DNA from 2 places in the Exiguobacterium sp. B2(2022) genome. Region 1 is predicted to be linked to the other one. Evidence: riboswitches for the same ligand, from Rfam matches in the RefSeq annotation. Region 1 holds a riboswitch; the other holds the start of a gene.
The links. A riboswitch is a leader RNA that binds a small molecule or an ion and turns the genes downstream of it on or off. The one in region 1 is predicted to bind thiamine pyrophosphate.

Region 1 (3,110 bases):
GACATGTGACATTTTTGGTGCAGTATGTAGACGGACATCGTATTGATTTGACGATTCGAAGCATCGAGCAACTTGATGAGATGCTCGAAGCCGATTCGCTCAGTCAAATCGTGTTCGACCGAGACCATCATCCGAGTGTGACACCGTCAGACGACACATACCGTGTGACACGCCCGTCTGCTGATGAGTATGCGTCTTGTTGGAATGAATTTTGGTGGGTGTCACTCTATGTTGTCAAAGGAATCAAACGACACCAGGTGTTATACGCGCTCGATCATCTCGACATCATGCGAAATATGCTCCGTCAGATGATGCAATGGAATATCGGCTATGCGACGCACTTTTCTGTGAATCTCGGGAAATCGGGCGACGGGATGCGAGAGCATTTACCGGAAGAGTTGTGGGAGATGCTCACGGCGACGTATGCCTCGGCTGAGCTGAGCGCGATTGAAGACACGCATGACCGCCTGCAATCACTCTTCTTCTTTTGCGCGCAGCGTGTCGCGGAACAAGGTGATTTCGTCTTCCGGGAAGAAGAAGCCAGACGCGTCCGTGCCGCATGTGCAACACTTCGACATTCGAACGATTAATGAGGCCGTGAGCCGGGAAACGCTCCTTATAGAGAAAGGAGCGTTTTTTCATGAACCCATATACGACATTTATTGCTCTTCTAGTCGGAAGTCTTGTCCTCTTTGTCGGCATTCGTTTAAAGAAATGGCCAATCATTTTGGTTGCGATGCTTCCCCTTGGTCTCGTCGCATTTAATATGTTCTTACTCATCACGGGGCGCTAGGACATGTTCACTTGTCTTTTTGATACATCGATTTGATGAAGAAGGCACTCGGTAACAAAATGCCGATGGCGCCTTCGATGATGGCGAATAATCGGGTCAAACCAATCGGCAACAAATCACCAAATCCGATTGATAATAAAGTGACCCCGCTGAAATACAGGAGGTTTTCCCAAGTCGGTTCAACGGCATTCATGGATTCGAGTGAAGTCACAAGAATGACTGAATCACGAGACAAAGCATAATAAATCAATGTGAATCCTAACATGACACCAAGTAGGCTAACGAACAACTGAGCGAACAATCTCCCGTCAAATCCTGTTTGCTTGTACGTTTGACGTTTGAAAAACCAAAACACGTTCAAACTGATGAAGAGTAATGCAATGGTTAATAAAATCGTATTCAATCCGGACACATCCTTTTCATGTAAATGAGTTCATTTACCCATTCCCGAAGCGAAGAATGAAAAACAGAATCGGAAAAGGTTTGCAATTGATGAAAAGATTGATAGAATGTGGTCGAAGACGACTGAATTTCATAATGTTTGCCACTAGGGGAGTCGCGTCACGCGGCTGAGATGGACAAGGTCCAGACCCTTCGAACCTGATCTAGTTCACGCTAGCGTAGGGAAGTGGGCGAGACGACTCATATGGCTTCACCTAGATATGACTGTTCGAGACGCCGCTTCCGTTATGGGAGGCGGCGTCTTTTTATCTGTTATAAGGGGGAGTTATTATGAAATTTACAGATCACTTACGTCAGGAAGCGGATGGATTGTTTGAAGCAAGCTTTCATCATCCGTTCGTTCGTTCACTCGGAGAAGGAACGCTCGATGAGAAAAAGTTTAGACATTACGTCATGCAAGATTCGTATTACTTGAATCAATTCTCGAAAGTGCAGGCCAAAGGGGCGACGCTCGCACCGACGATGGAACTATCGAGTCGCTTTTTGACACATGCCTTACACACGATTGAGGCGGAACTCTCACTTCATCGTGAGTTCTTTACGATGCTCAACGTGACGGATGTTGAACTGGCGACATTCGAGCCGGCACCGACCGCTTACGCGTATGCGCTTCATATGCAACAGGCAGGACCGACACTCGGTGACGTATTGGCGTCAATCCTTCCGTGTTATTGGGTGTATTACGAAATCGGTGAACGTTTAAAAGATAAACGACCCGACCATCCGATTTATTCAGCTTGGATTGCGACGTATGGTTCGGAGTGGTTCCGTGAGTTGGTGGAAGAACAGATTGATCGGTTGGATGAATTGGCTGGACAAGCGACAGAAGAAGAACGGCTTCGTTACACAAAACTCTTCTTGAAGAGTTGCTATTACGAAGTCGCCTTTTGGGAAATGGCATGGACGCTTGAATCTTGGACGTTGTCTCAGGAGGTCAACCAATGAGACATGAGATTTGGAGCGAGATTCGAAAGCAGGCACCGTTGATCCACAACATCACAAATACAGTCGTAGCAAACTTTTCGGCGAATGGACTGCTCGCCCTCGGTGCCTCTCCGGTGATGGCAGATGCGATTGAAGAAGTGGCAGAGATGACGTTTGTGAGCGATGCGCTCGTGTTAAACATCGGGACACTCGGTACGATGACTGAGGCGACGATGATTCGTGCGGGACAAGCGGCGAACGAAGCGGGATGCCCGATTGTACTTGATCCGGTTGGAGTCGGGGCGACGTCATTCCGCCGGGATGTCGTCGAGCGTATTTTGCGTCACGTCCGTGTCACGGTCATTCGGGGAAATGCAGGAGAAATTGCGACATTGATAGGTGTCGATTGGGTAGCGCGAGGTGTCGATGCGGGTGACGGAGCATGCGAACCGCGACAATTGGCGCTTGAAGCAGCGAAACGATACGGGTGCGTCGTAGCCGTAACTGGAAAAGAAGACGTGGTCAGCGACGGGAGTGTTGTCATGGAAGTACGCGGTGGGACAAAACGGATGACTGAGACGACCGGTACGGGATGCTTACTTAGTGCGGTCGTCGGGGCATGTCTAGCAGTCGAAAAGAATGCGCTCAAGGCGACGGTGACAGCCGTGTCGGGATATTCCTATTGCGGGGAGTTGGCGAGCGAACGGGCAGAAGGACCGGGAGATTTTCCGATTCATTTTTTAAATGCCCTCCATCAATTGACACAATATACAATCCCGACGAATCGAATCGAGGTGTCGACATCATGAGACCGCAAGTATTGACGATTGCAGGATCTGATTCAGGGGGCGGAGCCGGTATTCAAGCCGATTTAAAAACGTTTCAAGAGCTCGGTGCGTTCGGGACGAGTGTGTTGACCGCTGTTACGGCT
Region 2 (3,110 bases), on a different contig from region 1:
GCCCATATGACGACCTCCATTTTTTGTCTTAATCAAACTTTACCTTTTTATGGTAAGATAAACAACAAATAGTCTGAACATTCAAAAGGAGGTGTCTTCTTGCGCTGGACGAACAAGTTTCTTCTCCTGATTGCCACCACACTTCTTGGCACGTTCACGATGATAGTGATTGCGACGAGTGTATTCGAGTGGCTCTATAACCCGGAAACGATACCGGTCGAGGAAAATAATAGTCCCCCGACTGATCTCCTATCGGATGAGGATGATGGCATTTTAATTGGTGAATCCAAAGCAGATTACCCGTTTGAATTGGATCCTCAAAAAGGAAAACATCACTTTTTTGAGAGAATCACGAGCTCTGGCGAATCAACACGACGAAATCTTGGGCTATTCGTCGCTTTTTTGATCGCATTCTGTTGCTTCAGTTTCTATGTCTATCGAAAACGGAAGCAACGTTTGGCGCTCGCACGAGATCATGTTGATTCAAACGCAGACCCGCTTTTCGAATCGTTACAAAACAAGAACGTTTCGTCCGTTTCGACGCTCACAGCGTTCACGAACGTCCCGATTCGCGATGCACTGATCGCATTCAACCAATCTCTCGTACCAGCCAAGCGATTGCGTGCTCATGAGACACTGCAAGAGTGGTTCCAACGCATCGATTTACCGATGAACCCGTCCGTTTATCATGCGGTCCGCTACGGCACATCCTCAGGCGTGACGATTTCTGAAGAAGACACACTCCACTTTAAGAGCACACTCGATCACTACGCGACACGTCCTCACCCCGAGTGAGAATGTGCACAGGTTCTACTTTTCATTCATGAATGATAAAATGGTGGAAAATGTCAGTTAAGGGGATGAAATCATGAGACGATGGGCGATATTCGGATTAGGGGCACTTTTACTCACAGGTTGTACGGATACGGTGGCAGACAATCCGATCCCGATCGAATCACCCGATGAACCCATCACTGAATGGACGCGCGAAGACTTTAAAGACGTCTATGACCAATATGAACAAACACAACCGCTCCTCGCTGCGCTCGAACAACAAGGCATCAAACCGTTCCGCGAGACGTTTGAACGCGTCATCATTGCCGGAAACGGGCTTGAGCACACATATGCAGATATTTATCCGTTCAAACTCGATGACGGGACGTATGCCACGGTATTCGACAGTCAGGACGGAACGGTAATCAACGGTTCCGAATCGGTCGCTCCGCTGTTTTGGCAAGAGGAGTCTTTCCTTCAGTATGTCGAAGAGATAGAGAATCGAAAATTCGGAACGAGTGCCCCGCCTACCGACGTCATCCTTACGCAGGATGAATTTCAATCCGTCTATGACCGCCATGCGTACACGTCAGCCCTCCTCGTCGAACTCGATGAAGCGGGTGTCGAACTGGCACGGGAGCCAATTGACGATGTGATTATCGCCGGCAATGGCGTGACCGAAGTGACTGCCGACTTGTTCGTGTTCGATGTCGAGAACGGATATGCCATCGTATACGATCAAGATGGAGAAATATTAAAAGGTCCCGAATCCATCTCACCGCTCTTTTGGAACGAGAAGGACTATGAGGACCTGTTAGCCAAGAATGAGGGATAATTTCTCCTCCCTTCCGATTTTAGTTATGCTATACTCAAGTCAATAATCGACCACTAGGGGAGCCTTCGGGCTGAGACGGCATGTTGCCGGACCCTTTGAACCTGATCTGGCTCATACCAGCGTAGGGAAGTGGCTTGGGATACGCCTCTGTATATCCACGCCATTTTTCCGTCTGGAAACGTGGCGTTTTTATTTTGAAAGGAGACTATTCATGCGTATTCAACAACTCACTTGGATGGCAATGCTCGTTGCCATCGCCGTCGTCGGCTCAATGTTCATCTCGATTCCCACGGGTGTCGCCCGCGCTTATCCGATTCAGCATATGGTGAACGTGATTGCAGCAGTTACCGTCGGTCCGATTGGAGCCGTTCTCGTCGCTTTCGTGACCGGACTCATTCGCGTCATGACCGGCACAGGGTCACTTCTCGCGTTCCCCGGTGGCATGATTGGTGCATTTCTTGCTGGTATGTTCTTCGTTCGCACGAATCGCGTCTATGCTGCCGCTCTCGGAGAAATCATCGGAACTGGTGTCATCGCCTCGTTGATTGCCGTCCCGTATGCGAAACTGTTAATGGGTTCGACGTTCGGTGCCTTCTTCTTCGTCCCAGCGTTCCTTGCCTCTAGTTTGACAGGCGCGCTTCTCGGTTGGCTCGTCTTATCACGTGTCAAACAGCTGCGACCGAGCATACTTAAATAAAAGCCTCTCGATTGGATGGAAATGGTAAACTATAGACAACATCTATAGAGGAGGGGTTTTATGTCACGTTTCAATCAGCTTGTAGCGGGTGGTATATTGTTGTTTTTATCCGGACTCTTATACACACTCGAACGCATCGCACTCTATACCCGTTGGAACGCCCAAATCTCAACAGGGAGCTGGCCGGAAGAACCGACGTTTGTCGATCCGTTTCTAAACAACTGGTTCGTTCCCCTATTTTTATTTGCCGCTATCGTTCTCTTTTCGATGAGTATGAATGCTATAAAGACAACAAATCCATCCGAGAATCCGACCGACTTATGACGGTCGGGTTTTTGTGTGATAGACCCAGATTGCTTCGCCGTTCCATTCATCAATCAAGCCGCTGTCGACAAAGCCGTTTTTCGCATAAAATCGTTTCGCGGCTTCATTCTCTTGATGGAGGCTCAGGATGATATCATCCACGTCGTATTGTGTCTGGATGAATTCCACTGCCATGCGTAGGCACTTCGTCCCAACGCCTTTCCCCTGTTCGTTTTGATCCATCATTAAACGATCGAGCCACACATAACGTTCTGTCTGATTTTCTGCTCCGACCATCATGAAGCCAACCGGTCGCTCACCGTCATAAAATGCATAGCTCTGCCAATTATATTTCGTATCCTCGACCATCTCTTGAAGCGACTCGGCATTCGTCTCGATGAATCGGGACTGTTTCTCGTCCACTGATAGAGCAATGATCGTCTCTCGATTGACTGCATCAACCGGTTGAATCGTGATTTCATTTCCTTTCATGCTTTCACC

Region 2: it holds a riboswitch for thiamine pyrophosphate, as region 1 does, so the genes downstream of both, thiW (energy coupling factor transporter S component ThiW) here and tenA (thiaminase II) in region 1, are expected to answer to the same signal.

What each region holds. Positions count from the first base shown of each region.
Region 1 covers NZ_JAPEHX010000028.1:31,088-34,197, reverse strand. Annotated here, with positions in the region: gene ON063_RS07405 (aminoglycoside 6-adenylyltransferase) at 1-590, shown strand, start outside; gene ON063_RS07400 (hypothetical protein) at 641-793, shown strand; gene ON063_RS07395 (ion channel) at 801-1,205, opposite strand; TPP riboswitch at 1,333-1,437, shown strand; gene tenA (thiaminase II) at 1,526-2,200, shown strand; gene thiM (hydroxyethylthiazole kinase) at 2,197-2,988, shown strand; gene thiD (bifunctional hydroxymethylpyrimidine kinase/phosphomethylpyrimidine kinase) at 2,985-3,110, shown strand, end outside.
Region 2 covers NZ_JAPEHX010000035.1:23,719-26,828, forward strand. Annotated here, with positions in the region: gene ON063_RS08615 (AAA family ATPase) at 1-6, opposite strand, end outside; gene ON063_RS08620 (hypothetical protein) at 100-795, shown strand; gene ON063_RS08625 (hypothetical protein) at 869-1,609, shown strand; TPP riboswitch at 1,655-1,754, shown strand; gene thiW (energy coupling factor transporter S component ThiW) at 1,821-2,306, shown strand; gene ON063_RS08635 (hypothetical protein) at 2,367-2,630, shown strand; gene ON063_RS08640 (GNAT family N-acetyltransferase) at 2,625-3,101, opposite strand.